Regions from separate parts of the Roseateles sp. P5_E8 genome, predicted to be linked through region 2. Evidence: predicted binding sites of a transcription regulator. Region 2 holds the regulator's gene; each other region holds the start of a gene.
What was found. Region 2 encodes sigma-54, which starts transcription at its own class of promoters, with help from an activator protein. Its sites were predicted from a motif close to TGGCANGNAANCTGCTTT; they were not measured.
Positions count from the first base shown of each region.

Region 1: glnA (type I glutamate--ammonia ligase) is a predicted target of sigma-54. The motif match lies at 5,162-5,179, and genes of this name have one in related genera.
Region 3: ACXRVZ_RS13825 (PEP-CTERM sorting domain-containing protein) is a predicted target of sigma-54. The motif match lies at 2,141-2,158, and genes of this name have one in related genera.

Region 1 covers NZ_JBGCUM010000001.1:242,459-250,031, reverse strand. The annotation lists gene ACXRVZ_RS01155 (TIGR00266 family protein) at 1-668, shown strand, start outside; gene ACXRVZ_RS01150 (YVTN family beta-propeller repeat protein) at 754-1,719, shown strand; gene ACXRVZ_RS01145 (polysaccharide deacetylase family protein) at 1,716-2,492, shown strand; gene ACXRVZ_RS01140 (sterol desaturase family protein) at 2,492-3,466, shown strand; gene ACXRVZ_RS01135 (EI24 domain-containing protein) at 3,466-4,296, shown strand; gene ACXRVZ_RS01130 (competence/damage-inducible protein A) at 4,301-5,092, shown strand; gene glnA (type I glutamate--ammonia ligase) at 5,255-6,670, shown strand; gene ACXRVZ_RS01120 (hypothetical protein) at 6,770-7,258, shown strand; gene glnL (nitrogen regulation protein NR(II)) at 7,291-7,573, shown strand, end outside.
Region 2 covers NZ_JBGCUM010000079.1:1,876-9,448, forward strand. The annotation lists gene ACXRVZ_RS25580 (MFS transporter) at 1-293, shown strand, start outside; gene ACXRVZ_RS25585 (THUMP domain-containing class I SAM-dependent RNA methyltransferase) at 272-1,570, opposite strand; gene ACXRVZ_RS25590 (alpha/beta hydrolase) at 1,608-2,477, shown strand; gene ACXRVZ_RS25595 (alpha/beta hydrolase) at 2,479-3,342, shown strand; gene ACXRVZ_RS25600 (hypothetical protein) at 3,359-3,889, opposite strand; gene ACXRVZ_RS25605 (RNA polymerase factor sigma-54) at 3,898-5,391, opposite strand; gene lptB (LPS export ABC transporter ATP-binding protein) at 5,552-6,352, opposite strand; gene lptA (lipopolysaccharide transport periplasmic protein LptA) at 6,352-6,957, opposite strand; gene ACXRVZ_RS25620 (thiol:disulfide interchange protein DsbA/DsbL) at 7,003-7,573, opposite strand, start outside.
Region 3 covers NZ_JBGCUM010000020.1:42,574-50,146, forward strand. The annotation lists partial or broken gene ACXRVZ_RS13815 (Ig-like domain-containing protein) at 1-59, opposite strand, end outside; gene ACXRVZ_RS13820 (NAD(P)/FAD-dependent oxidoreductase) at 335-1,429, shown strand; gene ACXRVZ_RS13825 (PEP-CTERM sorting domain-containing protein) at 1,501-2,109, opposite strand; gene ACXRVZ_RS13830 (hypothetical protein) at 2,331-2,603, opposite strand; gene ACXRVZ_RS13835 (GGDEF domain-containing protein) at 2,820-3,752, opposite strand; gene ACXRVZ_RS13840 (amidohydrolase family protein) at 3,843-6,899, shown strand; gene ACXRVZ_RS13845 (amidohydrolase family protein) at 6,901-7,573, shown strand, end outside.

The sequences.
Region 1 (7,573 bases), on a different contig from region 2:
GCTCGGCCAACCAGGGCGGTGGCTTCTTCGGCAAGCTGCTGGGCGCGGGCAAGCGCCTCGTCACGGGTGAATCGCTGTTCACGACGGTCTACACGAACAACGGCGCGGGCAAGCTGCGCGTGGCCTTTGCCGCGCCCTATCCGGGCAAGATCCTGCCGATGGATCTGCGCCAGCTGGGCGGCACGCTGATCTGCCAGAAGGACGCCTTCCTGTGCGCCGCGCGTGGCGTGTCGCTGGGCATCGCCATCCAGCAGAAGCTGTCCACCGGCTTCTTCGGCGGCGAGGGCTTCATCATGCAGAAGCTCGAAGGCGACGGCCTGGCCTTCGTGCACGCCGGCGGCACCGTCGTGCGCCGCACGCTGCAGCCTGGGCAGACGCTGCTGGTGGACACCGGCTGTGTGGTGGCCTACACGCCCAACGTGAACTTCGAGATCCAGTACGTCGGCAAGATCAAGACGGCGCTGTTCGGCGGTGAGGGCCTGTTCCTGGCCAAGCTGACCGGCCCGGGGGAGATCTGGCTTCAGAGCCTGCCGTTCTCGCGCCTGGCATCGCGCATCTTCGCGGCGGCGCCGCAGACCGGCGGCGGTGGCCGTGAAGAGGGCTCGGTTCTGGGTGGTTTTGCCGGCGCCGGGCTGCTGGGCGGCATCCTGGGCGGCAGCGACGACTGAGCACCCCCGGTAAACTGGCACGGTGAGGGCGGCAGCTGCCGCCCTTTCTGCTTTTTGAGGACTCGGAATGTTTCGTTGCGGCTTCATGGCCCTGTTGATGTCGGCCGGTCTGGCCAGTGCCCAGCCGGCGCGCCCGCCGGTCTTCGTGCTCAATTCGCTGGACGCCGACATCGCCGTCGTCGACCCCGTCAGCTTCACCGTCGTCAAGCGCATCCCGACGGGCAAGGAGCCGCACCACCTCTACCTGTCGCCGGACGAGAAGTCACTGATCGTCGCCAACGCGCTGGGCGATTCGCTGACCTTCGTCGACCCACACACGGCAGAAGTGCAGCGCGTGGTGCGCGGCATTTCCGACCCCTACCACCTGCGCTTCTCGCCGGACATGAAGTGGCTCGTCACCGCGTCCAACCGGCTGGACCGCGTCGACCTCTACCGCTGGCAGGGCAGCGTGGCGACCGAGCCGTTGCAGCTCGTCAAGCGCATCCCGGCGCCCAAGACGCCTAGCCACCTGAACATCGACAGCAAGAGCACGACGCTCTATGTCAGCCTGCAGGACAGCGACGAGCTGCTGGCCATCGACCTGGCCACACAGGCTGTCAAGTGGAAAACGCCGGTCGGCAAGATGCCGGCCGACATCTACCTGACGCCCGACGATCGCTTCGTGCTCATCGGCCTGACGGGCGACAAGTTCGTCGAGGTCTGGGACGTCAGCGGCGCAAGCCCGAAGCTGGCGCGGCGCATCCAGACCGGCGCGGGCGCGCATTCGTTCCGCGCCTGGGGCGACAAGCGCCACGTGCTGGTGTCCAACCGCGCCGCCAACACCATCAGCAAGATCGACCTGGCCACGCTGACCGTCGTCGACCAATACCCCGCTCCGGCCGGGCCGGACGACATGGAGCTGCTGACCGACGGCAAGACGCTGCTCGTCACGTCGCGCTGGGCCGGCAAGGTCACGCAGATCGACACGACGACACGCAAGGTCGTGCGCCAGGTCAAGGTGGGCAAGTCGCCGCACGGGATCTGGACGCTGGATCACCAGCCGCGGTTATGAAAGCGCTTGTCCTGCTGCTGGCCGCGAGTGCGGCGGCAGCCCAGCCGGCTTGCGACAGGCCGGTCTACCTCACCTTCGACACCGGCCACATGGGCGTCGCGCCGCTCATTGCGCAGACGCTGAAGAAGCACAACGCCAAGGTGACCTTCTTCCTCGCCAGCGAGCCCACGCAGACCGGCGGCACGACGCTAGACGAGACCTGGGCACCGTGGTGGCGCGAGCGCGCGGCCGAGGGGCATGACTTCGGCTCCCATACCTGGGACCACGACGTCTTCCTCGAAGACATCCTCGATGCCGACGGCAAGGTCACGCGCTTCAAGGTCCGCACCCAGGCCGGTGTGAATCCGCCCGTCGTGCGCGAGCTGTCGGCCGAGCAGTACTGCGCCAGCCTGAAGAAGGTAGGTGACCGCTTCACGGCGATGACGGGCAAGCCGCTGGCGCCCCTCTTCCGCGCGCCGGCGGGCCGCACGTCGGCCGCTCTGCTGAGCACGGCCAAGGCCTGCGGCTTCAGCCATGTGGGCTGGGCCCGCGCGGGCTTTCTGGGCGATGAGCTGCCCAGCGGCCCCCACCCGAACGCACAGCTGCTGGAGAAGGCGCTGCGCGACGTGAAGGCCGGCGACATCCTCATCGCCCACCTTGGCATCTGGGAGCGCCAGGAGCCCTGGGCGCCAGCCGTTCTAGAGCCGCTGATGACCGGCCTGGAGCAGCGCGGCCTGTGCTTTGCGCCGCTGCGCGATCATCCGCGCTACGCATCCTTGTTCAAGAAGCCGTGATCGACTGGATCTCCAACACCTTCGACAGCGTGCAGCTCGCGCTGTACGAGAGCGTTGTGCAGCCGCTGGTGTTCGGGTTGGGCTTTGGCAACCTGCTGGAAGACGCATTCGATGCGACCGGCTGGCTGCTGCTGGGCCTGATGCAGATCGCTTTCATCCTGCTTGGCATCCGTGTGCTGGAGCATCGTTGGCCCGTCGAGCCGGTGACCGACCACGCGGCCGTGCGCACCGACGTCGTCTACACGCTGATCCACCGCCTGGGCCTGGTGCGCCTGGCGATGTTCTTCGCCATCGACCCGCTGTGGGACAGCATGTCCAGCGGGCTGCGCCTGGCCGGCCTGTCGACCTGGCAGCTCGATGGCCTGTGGCCTGGCGTGACCGATATCGGCTGGGTCAGCCTGCTGCTCTATCTGGTTGTCTTCGACTTTGTCGGCTACTGGCTGCACCGCGCCCAGCACCAGTTCAACTGGTGGTGGGCCTTGCACAGCCTGCACCACAGCCAGCGCCAGATGACGATGTGGAGCGACAACCGCAGCCATCTGCTGGACGACGTGATCATGGGCACTGCCTTCGCGCTGCTGGCTCGCTTCATCGGCGTGGAGCCGGGGCAGTTCGTCGCCATCACCGTCATCACGCAGCTGCACGAGAGCCTGCAGCATGCGAATGCGCGCATCAGCTTCGGCCTGATCGGCGAGCGGCTGCTGGTCAGCCCGCGCTTTCACCGCCTGCACCACAGCATCGGCATCGGCCATGAATCCGGCGGCCGCGGCACGCTGGGCGGCCACAACTTCGGCGTGCTGCTGCCGGTCTGGGACCTGCTGTTCCGCACCCATTGCTTCGACAACCGCTTCGACCCCACCGGCGTGCGCGACCAACTGCCCGACGAGGGCGGCCGCGACTACGGCGAGGGCTTCTGGCGCCAGCAGTGGCTGGGGTTGGTGCGCCTCGCCACGTCCTACCGAAAGGCCAACTGATGCAAGGTCTCGCCGACTCCTTCTGGCGCGCCGCCGCCTACTGCCTGCACCCGCGCGTGATCGGCCTGTCGCTGCTGCCGCTGCTCATCTGCGGCGTGCTGGTATTCAGCTTCATGTTCTTCTTCTGGGAAGGGTCCATCGCCAGCGTGCGCGCCACGCTGGAGAGCTGGAAGCTCATCGAGAGCCTGCTGCACTGGCTGGACTCCTACGGCCTGCAGGCCTTCCGCAGTGCGCTGGCGGCCATCGTCGTGCTGGCTGGCGTGCTGCCCGTCGTCATCCTGCTGAGCTTTCTGCTGGTGGCGCTGTGCATGACGCCCGCCATCGTGCGTCTTGTCGCCGAGCGGCGCTTTCCGCTGCTGGAGAAGAAGCGCGGCGGCACGCTGGCGCAGAGCGTTGCGGCCTCGCTGGGCGCCACGCTACTGGCCCTGGTACTCATCCTGTTGTCGATACCGCTGTGGCTGATCCCGCCGCTGGTGATGGTGCTGCCGCCGCTGATCTGGGGCTGGCTGACCTACCGCGTCTTCGGCTTCGACGTGCTGGCCGAACATGCCTCCGCCGAGGAGCGCCGCGCGCTGCTGAAGGAGCACCGTACGCCCATGCTGGCCATGGGTGTCATCTGCGGCTACCTCGGCGCGGCGCCCTCGTTGATCTGGGCCTTCAGCGCGATGGCGGTCATCTTGGCGCCCTTCCTCGTGCTGCTGGCCATCTGGCTCTACACGCTGGTGTTTGCCTTCTCGACGGCCTGGTTCACGCACTACGCGCTCGCGGCCCTGCAGGCGCGGCGGGCCAACGAGCCGGCCGTCATCTCCGAAGTTCTGCTGGACGCCTGAAACCATGCAAGTCGGCCTGATCATCATTGGCGACGAGATCCTGTCCGGCAAGCGCCGTGACTCGCATCTGGCCAGGTTCATCGAACTGCTGTCCGAGCGCGGCATGCAGCTCGCCTGGGCCCAGTACCTGGGTGACGACCGCGAGCTGTTGACGGCCAAGCTGAGCGAAGCTTTTGCCAGTGGCGACCTGATCGTCAGCTGCGGCGGTATTGGTGCCACGCCGGATGACCACACCCGCCAGTCCGCCGCCGCCGCCTTGGGCCGGCCGCTCGCGCTGCACCCCGAGGCGCGCGAGCTGATCTGGCAGCGCATCCAGCAAATGGCGGCCGAGCAAGGCAAGGCGATCACACCCGATGAGCCCGACAGCCTGCGCCGCTTCGAGATGGGCGTCTTCCCCGAAGGCGCGGGCATCATCCCCAACCCCTTCAACAAGATCCCGGGCTTCTTCGTCGGCAACGTGCACTTCGTGCCGGGCTTCCCGGTGATGGCCCATCCGATGATGGCCTGGGTGCTGGACCGCTTCCCGCAGCTGCACCGCAAGCTCGGCGTCATCGAACGCTCGCTGATCGTGCAGGGCGCGATGGAGGCCAGCCTCACGCCGCTGATGGAAGCCGTCGAGGCTGAGTTCGCCGGCATCAAGGTGTTCAGCCTGCCGAGCGTCGACCACCCGCAATGGGGGCGTTGCATCGAGCTGGGCGTCAAAGGCGAGGCCGACCAGCTCGACCCGGCCTACGATGCACTCAAACGGGGCGTTGTCCAATTTGGTGCGTCAATAAGCACAGAGCTGGTGCGATAGAACTCCAGCGGTAACCAACCCCCAACGATAATGTTGAGAGCAGCCAAGCCGCAACCCATGTCGGTGCAGTGGCATGCAAACTGCTTTGCTTTCCCCCGTGGCTGCGAGTGCATGTGTGTTCGCAGCGGCAAACCAACCCCCTCGATCCCGTAGGAGCAATTGATGGCCAAGACCGTCGCCGATGTGATGACCCTTGTGAAGGAAAACGAAGTCAAGTTCGTCGACTTCCGCTTCACTGATACCCGTGGCAAGGAACAGCACGTCACCGTGCCGGTGTCCCATTTCGATGAAGACAAGTTCACGTCGGGCCATGCCTTCGACGGCTCCTCGATCGCCGGCTGGAAGGGCATCGAAGCATCGGACATGCTTCTCATCCCCGATCCCAACACCGCCAACATCGACCCCTTCTTCGAAGAGCCGACGCTGATCCTGACCTGCGACGTCATCGACCCGACCGATGGCAAGGCCTATGAGCGCGACCCGCGTTCGCTGGCCAAGCGCGCCGAGGCCTACCTCAAGAGCAGCGGCCTGGGCGACACCGCCTACTTCGGCCCGGAACCCGAATTCTTCGTGTTCGACAGCGTGCGCTGGGGCAACGACATGGCCGGCTCGTTCTTCAAGATCGAATCGGAAGAAGGCGCCTGGAATTCCTCCAAGGAATACGAGCACGGCAACAGCGGCTACCGCCCCACCGTCAAGGGTGGCTACTTCCCCGTTCCCCCGGTCGACAGCGGCCAGGACATGCGCTCGGAGATGTGCCTGATCCTCGAGCAGTGCGGCATCCCCGTCGAAGTTCACCACCACGAAGTGGCGAACGCCGGCCAGATGGAAATCGGCACGCGCTTCAGCTCGCTGGTCGAGCGCGCTGACTGGACGCAGCTGCAGAAGTACATCGTCGCCAACGTCGCCCATGCCTACGGCAAGACCGCGACCTTCATGCCCAAGCCCCTGGTTGGCGACAACGGCTCCGGCATGCACGTTCACCAGTCGGTCTGGAAGGACGGCAAGAACCTGTTCGCCGGCGACGGCTATGCCGGCCTGAGCGACTTCGCGCTGTACTACATCGGCGGCATCATCAAGCACGCCCGCGCGCTGAACGCCATCACCAACCCGGGTACGAACTCGTACAAGCGTCTGGTGCCTGGTTTCGAAGCCCCGGTCAAGCTGGCCTACTCGGCCAAGAACCGCTCGGCCTCGATCCGCATCCCCTACGTGGCCAACCCCAAGGGCCGCCGCGTCGAAGCGCGCTTCCCGGATCCTTCCGCCAACCCCTATCTGTGCTTCGCCGCACTGCTGATGGCGGGTCTGGACGGCGTGGAAAACAAGATCCATCCGGGCGAAGCCGCCACGAAGGACCTGTACCACCTGCCGCCGGAAGAAGACGCGAAGATCCCGACCGTCTGCCACAGCCTGGACCAGGCCCTGGACTATCTGGACAAGGACCGTGCCTTCCTGACCAAGGGTGGCGTGTTCACCGACAGCTACATCGACGCCTACATCGACCTGAAGATGCAGGAAGTGACGCGCTTCCGCATGGCCACTCACCCGGTCGAGTTCGACATGTACTACGCGCTGTGATTGCCATGGGCAGCCTCAACGCTGCCTTGGTCATCCCCAGCAAAGGGGGCCGCTGCTGCGGCCCCTTTTTCATGGCCGTGTCTGATTCACAATCCGGCCATGCTGAATCGACTGCTGGCACCGTTGTTCGTCCTGGCCAGCCTGGGCGCGCAGGCGCAGGGCACGGTCTACCGCTGCCCCGGACCGCCGGTGCTCTACACCGACGCGCTGTCCGCCAAGGAAGCGCACGAGAAGGGTTGCCGGACCATCGAGGGCACGCCCATCACCGTCGTGCAGTCGCCCAGGCCGCGCACGGGCGCGGCGGCGTCGGCGTCTGCGGAGTCGCGTGGTGCTGAGAGCCGCGTCGAGGCCGGCCAGCAGCGGGTGCGCGACGACGAGCGCCGCCGCGTGCTGCAGAACGAGTTGCGCCAGGCCGAGGAACGCCTGGGCAACGCGCAGCGCGAGTTCGCTGCCGGCCAGGAGCGCCGCGGTGACGAGCGCAACTACCAGAAGTACCTCGACCGCATGGCCGAGCTCAAGGACAACATCGGCCGCCACGAGGCCGACGTCCAGGCCCTCAAGCGAGAGATCGCCAAACTTCCCTCCTGAGGCGCACGGCGCTGCGGGAGTTCCCAAGCGCCATGACTGATACCTCCCTGTTGCCGGCCGAGTTCTCCGGCCTGGACCTGCTTGCGACCATGGTCGTTGTCGTCAGTGCCGACGGCGAATGCCTGTTTGCCAACGCCGCCTTCGAGAACGCCATGCGGCTGTCGCGCCGCGCCGTGCAGAAATCGCAGTTGCCCGACTGGTTCGACGACTCCCAGCGCCTGGTCGAGACGCTGGGCGGCGTGGCCGCCAACCACTACTCCAGCAGCCGCTTCGACGCCGTGCTGCGCCGGGGCGCCTGGGCCCACGAAGACGGCC
Region 2 (7,573 bases):
ACCTGGATCACTTCCTCGGCGCGCTGCTGCTGCTGGGCATAGGCTGGAACTTCCTCTACATCGGCGGCACGACGCTGTTCACACAGGCCTACCGCCCCGAGGAGAAGACGCGTGCGCAGGGGCTGATGGACACCGGCGTCTACGCGACGATGTCGCTGACGGCGTTCTCATCTGGTGCGCTGGTCACGACCGGCGGCTGGCAGTGGATGAACTGGGCCAGCCTCGTGCCCATCGCGCTGTGCGCAGCGGCGCTAGGCTGGCTGAAGCTGCGTCAGCGCCCGTCGTCGACCTGAGCGTCTGCGGCCGGCTTGCGTGCCGAACCCTTGATGAGGTCGAAGCGGAACAGCCGGCACTCGATGGGGCCATTCCACATCGGCACGCGGCGCGCTTCCTTCAGCCGCATCTTGCTGGGCAGCTTCATGTCGGGACTGAGCATCCAGGCCGTCCAGCCGGCGGGGTTCTCGGTGTACTGGCGCTTCCAGTGTGCGGCCAGGCGGGGGAAGAAGTCGTCACCGGCGTCCAGCTCCTCGGAGCCGCGTGCGTCCCGCGACATGGCCGCCTTGCCGCGCACCTCGATGCGCTCGCCGTAGGGTGGGTTCATGACGATGCTGCCGGCCATGCCCTCGGGCAGCACGGGCGCGGGCCGCTCCAGCGCGTCGCCGCCGTTGAACTGGATGTACTGGGCCACGCCGGCGCGCTCGGCATTGCGGCGCGCGAAGTCGACCATGCGGAAGGCGACGTCGCTGGCGTAGATGGGCACCTTGGGGGCGTGCACGCGGGCGCGGGCGGCTTGCGCCATCTCGCCCCAGGTGGCCTTGAGGGCCGGCGTGGAGAACGGGATCTGGCGCTCGAAGGCAAAGCGGCGCAGCAGGCCGGGGGCCGAGTCGCAGGCGATCAGCGCGGCCTCGATGGGGATGGTGCCGGAGCCGCAGCAGGGGTCGTGCAGCGCGCTCTCGCCGCGCCAGCCGGCGGCGGCGAGCATGGCGGCGGCGAGCGTCTCCTTCAGCGGTGCGTCGCCCTTGTCGACGCGCCAGCCGCGCTTGAACAGCGGCTCGCCGGAGGTGTCGACATAGATCGCCGCGCGCTCCGGGCCGACGTGCAGCAGCACGGGCAGGTCGGGCGAATGCGTGTCCACGCTGGGGCGCTCGCCGGTGTGCTCGCGCAGTTGGTCGCAGATCGCGTCCTTGATGCGCAGCGTCGTGAAGTTCAGGCTCTTCAGCGGCGAGCGCTGCGCGATGGTGTCCACGCGGATGGTCTCGCGCGGCGTGATCCAGTCGCGCCAGTCGACGCGGCGGGCCAGCGTGTAGAGGTCTTCCTCGTGGCGGTAGGGGCCTTCGATCAGCTCGACCAGCACGCGCTGAGCGAGGCGGCTTTCGAGGTTGATGCGCAGCACGTCCTCGGCCGTGCCGATCAGGCCGCAGCCACCGCGCAGCGGCTCCACCTTGCTGCGCACACCGGGCGGCAGGAAGCGTTTGAGTTCCTCCTCCAGCAGGGGCTCGACGCCACCGGCGCAGGAAACGAAGAGGGAAAGTTTGTTGGGCAGGCTCACCGCGCGATTGTCGCTGGCCATAAACTGGACAGCGTTATCCCAACACTCAATGCGAGCCATGAAGCGAATCGTCCTGACCCTGGCCTTCCTGTTCAGCGCGCTTCAGGCGCAGGCGGCCGACCCGGTGCCGGCCTACCCTGCGCACACCATCCCCAACACGCTGCTGCGCGCCCTGCCCAAGAACGCCGATGGCCGCACGTATCAGCTGCACATTCATCTGCCGGCGTCATTTGCGAAGGAGCCCAAGCGCCGCTACCCGGTGCTCTACGTGACCGATGGTTACTGGGACTTCGCCACCATCGTGGCCTCGTACAACAACCTGAATTACGACAAGGTCGTGCCCGACTTCATCACGGTGGGCCTGGGCTATGCCGGCGACAACCTCGACTACGGCGAAATGCGCGGCTGGGAGCTGTCGCCGGTGCGTATGAACCCCCTGTCTTCCAGCAGCGGCAACGCTGACAAGTTCATCGCCTCGCTGGAGAAGGACATCTTCCCGCTGCTGGAGCGCGAGTACCGCGCCGACCCGGCCCAGCGCTACCTGGCCGGCAGCTCGCTCGGCGGGCTGTTCACGCTGCATGCGATGTATGCCAAGCCCGATCTCTTCAAGGGCTATATCGCCGCCAGCCCGGCCGTCGTCGCCGGCAACGACTGGATCATCGGCCAGGCCAAGGCCTATGCCGCGACGGGCAAGCCCATCAAGGCGCGGCTGTATGTCACCGGCGCCGAGAACGAATGGCCCGGGTTCCTCGCCGGCATCAAGCGCTACCAGGCGCTGCTGCCGGAGTTGAAGCACCCCGAGCTGGTCTATCAAAACCGCACCATCGATGGCGAGCGGCATGGGGGCACCAAGGCCGAGAGCTACACGCGCGGCATGCGCTTTGTGTTCGAGCCGCTGGCGCCGGAGACGGGGAAGTCGAAAGACTGACGTGAAGCAGTTCGCCCTCGCGCTGGCCCTCCTGTCCAGCGCGCCGCAAGTGCTGGCGGACCCGGCGCCCGGCTATCCGCCGCATGTCGTCCCGAACACGCAGCTGCGTGTGCTGCCGCCGACGGCGGATGGCCGGAGCTACCAGCTGCACATCCACCTGCCCGCGTCCTTCGCCAAGGAGCCCGCGCGGCGCTACCCAGTGCTCTACGTCACCGACGCCTACTGGGACTTCACGACCCACATCAACGCCTACAACAGCAAGGTCGCTGATCGCGTCGTGCCCGAGTTCATCATCGTGGGCCTGGGCTATGCGGGCCAGAACCTCGACTACGGCCAGCTGCGCATCGGCGACTTGTCGCCGGTAAAGCTCCCGCAGCCGGGCGACTCCGGCCACGCCGACAAGTTCCTGGCCACGCTGGAGCGCGACATCATCCCGCTGGTGGAGCGCGACTACCGCGGCGACCCGGCCCACCGCATGCTGGCCGGCAGCTCGCTCGGCGGTCTGTTCACGCTGTACGCGATGTACACGCGGCCGACGCTGTTCGAGGGCTATGTCGCGGCCAGCCCGGCGGTGAACGTCGACAACGACTGGCTCATTGGCCTCGCCAAGGCCTATGCCGCAACGGGCAAGCCCATCAAGGCACGTCTCTATGTGACCGGCGCCGAGTGGGAGTGGCCCGCCTACCTGGCCGGCATCAAGCGCTATCAGGCCCTGCTGCCCGAGTTGAAGCATCCCGGCCTGGTGTTCCAGAACCGCATCATCGACGGCGAGCGCCACGGCGGCACGAAGCCGGAAAGCTATGCGCGCGGCATGCGCTTCGTGTTCGAGCCGCTGGCGCCGGAGACGGGGCCATCCAAGGATTGAGGCCGGGCTACGGGTGTCAATTCAGCTTGGAGATGCTGCCACGTGCAGCACCAGGGAGGGGGCAGCCGCCTTTGAGGTCGATGGCTCGCGACTGCACCTCGTTTTCGTTCGACGTCGCGGTGGTGGCTTCAATCTGGAGAAGCCGCGCATCTTCCAGGCTGAACAGAAATGAAATGCCAACGGGCGCTGGCAGCCTCGGTGACTGAGCCGGCGTCTTGAACCGAATCGAGACGTAGTGGGGCAGCGTGCTCCGCTCGTGATACCAAGAGCCCGATAGCGAGACCGTCTTCCATGAGTCTGCGGGCAGGGTTTGGAGCACACAGCGTTCAATGACGGTCTGCTTCCCGCCGGAGATGAAGGTCACTTTCGTCGGCCTGCCGGACTCTTTGTCCGCGAACTCCATCTTCAAGCGCGTCAACGTGTACTGCGACGGAAGTTCCGGAATGCTGCCGTCAGAAGCCAGCGAGAGAATCCTGTCCTGGTGAGCGTTCGTCTGACTGCTCAGCATGCAGAACACCAGCAAGGCGAGGGTTTGGCTGAATCGCATGAGAGTGCCTACAGCGCCTTCCTCAAATTCGCCGGCGCGATCTTCATTCCTTCGCGGTATTTGGCCACCGTGCGCCGCGCGCACTGGATGCCTTGCTCTTCCAGCATCGCCGCGAGCGCGCTGTCGGACAGCGGCTTCTTGATGTCCTCGGCCGCGACGAACTGCTTGATGAGCGCGCGCACCGCCGTGCTGGACGCCTCGCCGCCGGCTTCCGTCGACAGCCCCGAGCCGAAGAAATACTTCAGCTCGAAGGTGCCCCAGCTGGTGGCCATGTACTTGGCCGTCGTCACGCGCGAGATGGTGGATTCGTGCAGGCCCAGTTCGTCGGCGATCTCGCGCAGCACCAGCGGCTTCATGGCCAGCTCGCCGTGCGTGAAGAAGCCGCGCTGGCGCTCGACGATGGCCTGGCTGACGCGCAGGATGGTGTCGAAGCGCTGCTGGATGTTCTTGATGAACCAGCGCGCCTCCTGTAGCTGCCCGCCCAGCGGCGAGTTGCTGATGCCGCCGCGCGTGGCGCGCAGCGCGTTGGCGTAGAGCTCGTTGATGCGCAGCTTGGGCGCCACCTCGGGGTTGAGCATGACGCGGAATTCGCGGCCCACCTTGCGCACGATGACGTCGGGGACGATGGCTGCAGCGGCGCCACGCGCAAAGCGGCGGCCGGGCTTGGGTTCGAGCCGGGTGATGAGCCCCTGCGCCTCGCGCAGGATGTGTTCGTCCGCGCCGGTTTCGGCCATCAGGCGGCGCATGTCGCGGCGGGCCAGCAGCTCCAAATGACCCTTGCAGATCAGGATGGCGACGACCTGGGCGGGGCACTTGGGGCAGGCGCGCAATTGCAGCACCAGGCATTCGGACAGGTCGCGCGCGGCAATGCCGGCCGGGTCCAGGCTTTGCAGCAGGCGCAGGGCGATGCGCAGGTGGTCCAGCAGTTCCTCGCGCGTCTCTTCGTCCTCGGCCAGGGAGGCGGCGATCTCGTCGAGCGTGTCTTCGAGATAACCATCCTCGTTGAGCGACTCGATGAGGATCTGCAGCGCGGCGCGGTCCTCGGGGGAGAGGTGGTGGCCGGCGAGTTGCTGGGTGAGATGCTCGGCCAGCGTGGCTTCGGCGAACTCCTGGCTCTCGCGCTCGCCGTCGTCGTCGCCGCTGGCGCCGGAGCTGTTGCTGGGCAGCTCGCGGATGCCGTCGAAGTCGTCGCGCTCGGTGCCGTTCTCCCAGTCCTCGCGCTCGGTACCGCCGAATTCCTCGGCGGTCAGCTCGGGGGCGTCGCCGCTTTCCGACTCGCCGGCCGAAGCCTCGGTGCCGCTCTCGGCCGGCGCGTTCGAGGCCAGCTCGGGGGCGCTGACGGTGAACTCCTCCTCGGTGTCCAGCAGCGGGTTGGTGGCCAGCATCTGCTCGACTTCCTGGTTCAGCTCCAGCGTCGACAGCTGCAGCAGCCGGATGGATTGCTGCAGCTGGGGCGTCAGCGCGAGATGCTGACTGAGGCGGACCTGGAGGGTCTGCTTCATCCCAGAGTTCCTTGCGGGCCGAGCGCCGGGCCGCTCCCAAGCCGGCCCGCGCTGGCGATGTGCTTGCCGCTCAATGCGGCAAGCATCGCCGTCCCCTCGGGGGACCGACCAGACGCGCTCGCGTTCAGCGACGCGAGGATGGGCGAGGGGTTGTCCATCTCTACATGCGGAAGTTTTCGCCGAGATAGACCTTGCGCACGTCGGCGTTGGCCACGATCTCGTCGGGCGTGCCTTCGGCGAGCACGGCGCCCTCGCTGATGATGTAGGCGCGGTCGCAGATGCCCAGCGTCTCGCGGACGTTGTGGTCCGTGATCAGCACGCCGATGCCGCGGCTCTTCAGGAAACCGATGATGCGCTGGATCTCCAGCACGGCGATGGGGTCGACGCCGGCAAAGGGCTCGTCCAGCAGGATGAAGCGCGGTTGCGTGGCCAGGGCGCGGGCGATCTCGACGCGGCGGCGCTCGCCGCCCGACAGGGCCGGCGCCGGGCTGTCGCGCAGGCCGTCGATGGAGAGGTCGTGCAGCAGGCCGTTGAGCAGCTCGTCGATGCGCGCCTTGCCCAGGGACCGGCCCTTGGCGTCCTGCTGCAGCTCCAGCACGGCGCGGATGTTCTGCGCGACGGTGAGCTTGCGGAAGATGGACGCTTCCTGCGGCAGATAGCTCAGGCCCAGGCGGGCGCGTGAGTGGATGGGCAGGCGCTGCACCTCGGCGCCGTCGATGCGGATGATGCCGGCGTCCGAGCGGACGAGGCCGACGATCATGTAGAAGCTGGTCGTCTTGCCGGCGCCATTGGGGCCGAGCAGGCCGACCACCTCGCCGCAGTCGACTCGCACATGGACGTTCTTGACGACCTTGCGCACGCCATAGGTCTTGGCCAGACCCTCGGCTTCGAGGCGGCTGCCGCAGGCCGTTGGCTGGACGCCGGCGGCCGGGGATTCAAGCGTGACGGACGCGTCGCCCATCACGAAGGCTTGCCTGGCTGCAGCGTCGTCGACGGCTTCAGTGGCAAGGCTGCCGGCGGCGCCGAGGCGGCGTCCTCGGCCGGCTGCGGGCGCGGCATCATGACGATGCGCGTGCGGCCGTTCGAGTTGGGCGAGGCGCTGCCGCCTTCCAGCGTGAAGACCTCGGTGCGGCTGTTGTAGACGATGACGGCGCCCGTCACCTCGTTGGCAATCGCCGCGCCGCGCATGCTGCGCACATTGGCGTTGCCGATGAAGCGCACGTTCTCGGTGCGGGTGTCGTATTCGAGCTGATCGGCCACACCCTCGATGGCTTCGCCAGGGACGTCGCGCGCCTGGCGAAAGCTGACCGGCTTGCCGGCGGTGCCGCTCGCATAGGCCTGAACGTAGCCATCGCGAGTTTCGCGCACGTCCACCTTCTCGGCGCGCAGCATCAGGCTTCCTTGGGTGATGATGACGTTGCCTTCCAGCTCTGTGCGCTGGTTGACGCCGTCTACGATGCCCCGCTTGTCCTGCGTAAAGACCATCGGCTTCAGGCGGTCGCCCTTCTCTGCGAGGGCGGCAGTGGCGGTCAGCGCAGCGAGGAGGAGAAGGAGTCGCGAAGACATGGCGGCACGGAAGTTGCAGGCCATTCTATGGGCGCGATACCGCCCTCAGCCTTTCTCTCGTGACAACTTGATCAGGAAATCCGCGACGGCTAGGGCCTGCTGGCCCAGGGCGGTTTCGCTTTGGTTGGCGTTGGCGCCCATGCCGGGGCCGGTGCGGAAACGCCCGCCGATGACGAGGGCGGGCACCTGGTCGGCGCCGCTCAGCTCGGCCAGCTTCTGCCCTTGCGCCAGCCTGGACTGCACGCCGAAGGAGGCGAAGGCCGCCTTGAACTTGGCGGCGTCCACGCCCAGCTTGCCGACCAGGGCGGTGATGGCCGCCTCGTCATTGGCATCCACGCCCTGGCGGTGGAAGGCATTGAAGATGCCAGCGTGCACCGCCGACGTCAGCGCGCCCATGGCCTCCAGCGCGTAATACGTGCGCGCATGCAGCTTGAGCATGGCCTGCTGGCCCACCGGCACACGGCGAAAGCTCACATCCGCCGGCAGCTGGTGCACCCAGGCCTCCAGCAGCGGGTCGAAGGCGAAGCAGTGCGGGCACTTGTAAAAGAAGAACTCGATGACCTCGATCTTGCCCGGCGCGCCCGGCAGGCGCTGCGCCAGGCGGGCGTAGTGCCGG
Region 3 (7,573 bases), on a different contig from region 2:
TCTGCATCGGGACGCAGGGTGTGCTGAAGCTTCTGCCAGAAATTCTTGCGCTTGGCCATGTGCCGTCTCCACTGACGTTGGACACCCACCGGGCCGGGGCGCACGCGTGCGCGCCCACGCTCCAACCGGGCGGGTGCCAAGCGGGAGATCTTCCGCCGGTCGTGATAAATGACGCACCCCTACCGTCACCGGTAGGGGCGACAGCGGCCCCCCTCAGCTGGGGGGCAGCGCCCTGTCCGGCTCGGGGCGACTCCGATGTCGCGCGGGTAAACCCCATGCCACAACACAGGAAGTCGCATGCCTGCCTGCCCGGATACGCCTAGGCTGACGCCCCATGGACAAGGTCGAAGTCGTCGTCATCGGCGCGGGCGTCATCGGCCTCGCAGTCGCGCGTGCGCTGGCGCAGCGAGGGCGCGAGGTCGTCATCGTCGAAGCCGCCGGCGCCATCGGCACGGGCATCTCCTCACGCAACAGCGAGGTCATCCACGCCGGCCTCTATTACCCGGCCGGCAGCCTGAAGGCGCGGCTGTGCGTGCGCGGCAAGGCGCTGTTGTATGACTACTGCGCCGCACGCGGCATCGCGCACCAGCGCTGCGGCAAGCTGGTCGTCGCCACCCGGCCGGCCGACCTGGCCCGGCTGGAACAGCTCGCCGCGAGCGGCGCGGCCAACGGCGTCGACGACCTGCGCCTGCTGAGCCGGGCCGAGACGCTGGCACTGGAACCGGCGCTGCAGGCGGCAGGTGCGCTGCTGTCGCCCTCCAGCGGCATCATCGACAGCCATGGCCTGATGACGGCGCTGCTGGGTGACGCCGAAGCGGCCGGCGCGACGCTGGCACTGGCCAGCTCGGTCACGGGCGGTGAGCGCGACGGCGACGGCTGGCGCTTGGGCGTCGGCACCGATTTCGAAATAGGCGCGCACTGCGTCGTCAACGCGGCCGGGCTGTTTGCCGCGCAGGTGGCGCAGTCGCTCGGCACACCGGCACCCAGGCTGCGCTTTGCGCGCGGCCACTACTTCTCGCTGGCCGGCCGGGCGCCGTTCTCACGGCTGATCTACCCGCTACCGGTGGACGGCGGCCTGGGCGTGCACCTGACGCTGGACCTGGGTGGCCAGGCGCGCTTCGGGCCGGACGTGCAATGGCTGGCCGAGACGGATCCGGCCGCACTGCACTACGCCGTCGATCCGGCCTTGGCGCCGGCCTTCGAGGCCGAGGTGCGCGGTTACTGGCCCGCCCTGCCGGCGGGGGCGCTGCAGCCGGCCTACAGCGGCATCCGCCCCAAGCTGAGTGGCCCGGGCGAGGCCGCAGCGGACTTCCGCCTCGACGCCAGCCTGCCGGGCCTCGTGCAGCTGTTCGGCATCGAGTCGCCGGGGCTGACAGCGTCGATGGCACTGGCCGAGGAAGTGGCGGCGCTGATCAGGCCATCGTGCTGATCACGTGGGCCACAAAGCAGAACAGGCGCCGAAACGCCTGCCTGCACCGATTCATGCCGTCGCGGCCAGCGTCAATCTTTGCGGGGCCGACGCGCGGTGGACGTCGCCAGAACACTCAGCGCCAGGCCGACGAGCAACAGGCTTCCCGGCTCGGGCACCGTCGCTGCGGTCTGCGTGAATTGGATGCTGATGGAGTTGAGTTGGCCAACGTTGGCGGTCAGCTCCCGAACCAGCGTCACCGAGACGCTTTGCCCGACGCCCATCGAGCCGAGGTTCCACACCGGCAAGGTATCGGCGTCGTCGACGCCAAAGATCAAAAGGTCCGGCAGATCCGACAGCCCATATAGCAAGGCGGTGTCGTTGTTGTAGCCGGACAGCGTGGCATCCGCCGTCTTGAACACGGAGGTAGTGTCGTCCCACACGGCATCGATGCCATTGAGGCGCGGGCCGGTGTACCAAAGCTTGACGTCGTTCAACGCCGTGCCGGTCATGTTGGTGAGCTGGAACGTCGTCGACCACAGATTGAAGCCCGCGTTGGGCGACGCAACAACGGTCGGCCCTGCCGTCTGCTGCAACGACAGAAACGTTTCCAGATAGACCGGAGCGGCCTGCGCGACGGACGCTACCAGCAGCAGTGCCGTGGCCAACAGACGGGTACGAACAAAACTCAGCATGTTCATCACTCACCTCCAATCCAATGGTGCGCCGAGCCGAGCACGATCTGTGCCATTCGACTCATTTCATAGGAGGCCCGGCTGGGAGCCGCGAAGCACCGGTCAAGAAGGTGTAAAGAACCTCGACAAGCCGTGCTTACGGCGGGACTTTCACCCACAAGAATGCGCGCATGCCGGGCGCAAAAAGGGCGCTGCATCGGCAGCGCCCAGTCTCGACGGGGAGAGGTTCAGGCCTTGATGTCCAGCAGGGCGCCGGTGGTGTTGAGCTGCGTCTGCAGCACCTTCATGTTGGCGACGAAGGCGTAGGCGGCGGACTGCTGCTCGACGATCTCGTTGGCCGGATTGATCTCGCGCTCGGGCGCCTTGTCGACATTCGTCGGCTCGACGCTGGGGCGGGACTGGTTGCTGGCTGCGAGGTTGGCGATGTTGGACGCCGACGCGCGCAGGCGCTCGTTCGCGGACGAGATGCCAGACAGGGCGGTGGAGAGGGCGACGTTCATCGGGATTCAGTTCTCAGGCGCATGACCGCTACATCGGCCGGGCTGAAGCGAACTTTAGAACAATCGGCGAAAAACCCCGCATTTCCGGGGATCAGAGGACACGCAGCCGCGCAGTACGGCACGCATTACCGCGTGACTGCCGTGGAACCGGCTTTGCCGGGCCACTGGCAGTGCCCCCTTGAGGGGGCCGGCGCAGCCGGTAGGGGGTGGGCTGATTCAGCCCGCGAGTTCCTCGTAGCCGCCGGCGGAGACGAAGACACGCACGCTGTCGCCACCCGCCGCCTTGGCCTCGGTGCAGGCCAAGGCGCCAGCGCCGAGCACGGCGTCCACCGTCGCCAGCGTCGCGTGGATCTGCACGACCCCGAGCGACGCCTTCACGCGGGTGCGATGCATGCCCCAGCGCAGCCGGTAGGCGGCCACGGCGGAGCGGATCTTCTCGGCAATGATCTGGGCGTAGTGGTGGTCGCAGTCGGGCAGCAGGATGGCGAAATGGTCTTCCTCCAGCCGTGCCACCAGGTCGGAGGCCCGCACCTTGCCGATCAGCATCTGGCCCAGGCCGTAGAGGAAATGGTCGCCCACCTCGGGGCCCATGCCCTTGATGACCTCGCCGAAACGGTCCACGTCCAGCCACAGCACCGACACCGGTTCGTTGCGGCGGCTGCCGACGTGCTCGCCCAGGCGGCGTTCGAACTCGCGGCGGTTGGCCAGCTCGGTGACGGCGTCGTGCTTGGCCGTCCAGGTGGGCTGCAGGCGCTGGGCGCGGGCGGTCGTCACGTCTTCAAGGATCCAGAGCGCCTCGCCGGCCGGCGCGTCCCATTGCAGCGGCGTGGCTTGCAGGCGGCCCCAGAAGCGGTGGCCGTCGCGCTTCACGTATTCAATCTCCTCGTCCAGCGGCCGACCGGCGGCAAAGGCGGCGGTGGCACGCTCGTGCAGGGCGGTGTGGGCGAGGTCGGTGGTGTGGACGGAGCGCGTGCCCTGGCCGGCCAGGTCGCTGTCGTCGCCGAAACCAAACAGGTGGTTGAACTCGTCGCTGACGACCTCGAAGCGCTGGCCGGCGACAAAGGCGACGGCGGTGGGTGCCTTCACCAGCAAGGCTCGCAATCGGGCGGTGGTGGGATCGTCGGTCGGGGCGGGTGCGGCGCTGCTCATGGGAGTCTCCGGATCGGTCTTCTAGGCCCGACTATCGCAGGACTGCCGGCTTTCAGCCATGAGGCAGATCACGCCGTTAGAGTCCGTGCGATGCGCTTGCTCACGGTCTCCCTGCTTGCCCTGCTCGCCGGCCTCGCACAGGCTCAGCAGCTCGGTGAAATCCCTCAGGGCTTGCGCGAGACCACGCCGCGCTGGCATGCGCTCACCGGCGTCCGCCTGGTGCTCGCACCGGGCCAGGCGGTCGAGAACGGCACGCTGGTCATGAAGGATGGCGTCATCGTCGCCGCTGGTGGCCAAGTGAAGCCACCGGCGGGCGCGCGGGTCTGGCATCTGCCGGGGCGCACGGTCTACGCTGGCTTCATCGACGCGGCCAGCAGCCTGGGCCAGGGGCGCATCGACGTCTCAAAGGCCAAGGGGCTGACGCCCGGTCAGCGCTGGGTGCGCGCCGACTTCCACCAAGCCACGGCGCTGGACATCAAGCCCGACGATCTGCGCGCCGAGCGCGATCAGGGCTTCACCGCGGCGCTGTCGCTGCCGCCGACGGGTGCCGTGTTCCGCGGCCAGAGCGCGCTGATCAGCCTGCGCGAGGGCGGCGACGCGCGCAGCCTGGTGCTGGCGGCCGACGTGGCCCAGCATGTGGCGCACGAATACCTGGCGGTCGACTTCGAGAGTGGCGGCCGCGTCGGCGTCGTCAGCTACCCGACCTCGCTGATGGGCAGCGTCGCGCTGATGCGCCAGACCTGGCTGAACGTGCGCTGGGCCGCCGGCCCGCAGCCGTCGGGCGAGCGGCGCGAGTTCAACGCGGGGCTGGTCGCGCTGGCGCCGGCCGCAGGCGGCAAGCAACCCGTCGTGCACGAGGCGCTGGACGAGCAAGACCTGGCCCGCATCGCCAGGCTGCGCGACGAGTTCGGCTTGCAGGTGATCGCGCAGGGCACGGGCCACGAATACCGCCGGGTAGCGCAGTTGAAGGCGCTGGGCCTGCCCGTCATCCTGCCGCTGGCCTACCCGGCCGCGCCGGAGGTCGAGCAGCCCGAGAGCGCGCTCGACGTACCGCTGGACGTGCTGCAGCACTGGGCCGCAGCGCCGGCCAATGCGGCGGCGCTGCAGGCGGCGGGCGTCGAGTTCGCGATCTCGACGCAGGGGCTGAAGGACTTGCGCAAGGACTTCTGGCCGCGGCTGCGCCAGGCTGTGCAGCGCGGGCTCAAGCCCGAGGCCGCGCTGGCCGCGCTGACGACGACGCCGGCCAGGCTGCTCGGCCAGGGCCGCCTGGGCCAGCCCGCACCGGGGCAACTGGCCCATGTGGTGGTGGCGAGCGGCGACCTCTTCACCAACGATCAGGCCGAGGTCGAGATTGCCTTTGTCGACGGTCAGCCGCTGACGACCGAGGCCTGGGAGCGCTTCGATGCACGCGGCCGCTGGACCGTGAAGCCGGCCGGCGGCGCCGAGCAGACCTGGCAGATCGCCGGGACGCGCGCCAGGCCCACGCTGCTGGTGGATGGCCGCAGCTGCGATATGCAACAGCGCGGCCGCGAGCTGCTGTTGCGCTGGCCCTGCGAGGGCGGCACCAGCCTGCGGCTGGAGGGGCACGACGAGACGCTGGCCGGCGCGCTGACGCTGGGCGATGGCCGCACCCAGCCATGGACGGCGACGCGCGCCGCCGCCTTCGAGCCGCCCGCGGCCAGGCCGCCGATGGCTTGGGCGCCCTCGCCTGCCACCTTCCCTGCCGGCGTGTTTGGCCGCGTGGCGCCACCCGAGCGGCCGGCCGCAGTGCTGGTGCGCAATGCGACGGTCTGGACCAGCGCCGCCGCCGGCACGCTGGAAGCCAGCGACCTGCTGGTGCGCGACGGCCGCATCGCCGCCATCGGCAAGGGGCTGGCCGCACCTGCCGGCGCCGTCGTCATCGATGCGACTGGCAAGCACCTGACGCCCGGCCTCATCGACGCCCATTCGCACACCGCCATTCAGCGCGGCATCAACGAGCGGGCCCACTCGGTCACGGCGGAAGTGCGCGTGGCCGATGTGCTCGACCCGACCGACATCAGCCTCTACCGACAGCTCGCCGGCGGCGTGACCAGTGCCAACCTGCTGCACGGCTCGGCCAATGCCATCGGCGGGCAGAACCAGGTCATCAAGCTGCGCTGGGGGCAGGACGCCGAGGCGCTGAAGTTCGCAGGCGCCAGGCCGGGCATCAAGTTCGCGCTGGGCGAGAACGCCAAGCGCGCCAACTTCCCCGCCAGTGACAACGACCCGCGCTACCCGGCCACCCGCATGGGCGTCGAGCAGGTCATGCGCGACGCCTTGCTGGCCGCCCGGGCCTACCGCGAGCAGCGCAAGGCCGACCCGGGCACGCGCCGCGACCTGCAACTGGAGACCCTGGTCGAGCTGCTGGAGAAGAAGCGCGTCATCCACATCCACAGCTACCGCGCCGACGAGATCCTGATGTTCATCGCGCTGGCCAGGGAGTTCGGCCTGGAGGTGGCGACCTTCCAGCATGTGCTGGAGGCCTACAAGGTCGCGCCGGAGATCGCGGCCCTGGGCGCGGGTGCGTCGGGCTTCGCCGACTGGTGGGGCTACAAGCTGGAGGCGCAGGACGCCATTCCCTACAACGGCGCGATGACGCACAGGGCCGGGGTGCTGACCAGCTTCAACTCCGACAGTGACGAGCTGGCCCGCCACCTGAACACCGAGGCCGCCAAGGCGCTGCGTTATGGCGGCAAGGCCTGGGGCATGACCGAAGCCGAGGCGCTGAAGTTCGTCACCATCAACCCGGCCAGGCAACTGGGCATCGCCGGCCGCGTGGGTTCGCTGGAGGTAGGCAAGGATGCCGACTTCGTGGTCTGGAGCGGGCATCCGCTGTCCAGCGCCGCCAAGGCCGAGCAGACCTGGATAAACGGCAGCCGCTACTTCGACCGTGGCGAGGATGCGCAACTGCGCGTGCGCGACAACGCCGAGCGTGCCCGCCTGGTGGCGCTGGCCTTGCCCGAACGCACCAAGGCCACGGCGCCACCCGAGGGGCGACCGGCCACCCCGCTTGCCGCCGCGCTGGACCAGCTGCAGCTGCAACGCTGGCTGCACGAGATGAACCGAGATCGTCACAGCTATTTCAACGGCGACGCATGGCATGAATGCACGACGGAGGGGTTCTGACATGAAGCGCACCCTCTTCACCGCCCTGCTGGCCGCCGCTACCACCGCTCTCGCATCGCCCAACACGCCACCCCCGCCGCAACGTGAACCCCTGCTGCTGCGCAACGCCACGCTGCATCCGGTCAGCGGCCCCGTCATCGCCAACGGCAGCCTGCTGATCGAAGCCGGCAGGATCCGCGCGATCGGCGGCGCCAAGCTGGCCGCACCGGCTGGCGCCAGGACCGTGGACCTGGGCGGGCGCCACGTCTACCCCGGCATGGTGGCGGCCGACACCAGCCTGGGCCTGGCCGAGATCCGCTCGGTCAGCGCGACCTATGACACCAGCGAGACCGGCGCCGTCAACCCCAACGCCCGCGCGCTGGTCGCCTTCAACGCCGACAGCGAGCTGCTGCCCGTCACCCGCGGCGGCGGCGTGCTGGCCGCCTTGAGCGTGCCCGAGGCCGGCCGCACCGGGCTGATCGCCGGCACCTCGGCCCTGCTGCAACTGGAGGGTTGGAACTGGCAGGACATGGCCCTGGTGCCCGAGGTGGGCCTGCATGTCGTCGTGCCGCGTCTGCGCTTGAACGGCGCCCTCTTCCCGAGCCAGCCCGAGGCGCGGCTGGCCGAGATCCGGCGCTCCACGGAGGCCAGGCTCAAGATGCTGGACGACGCCTTCGACAACGCCCGCGCCTACG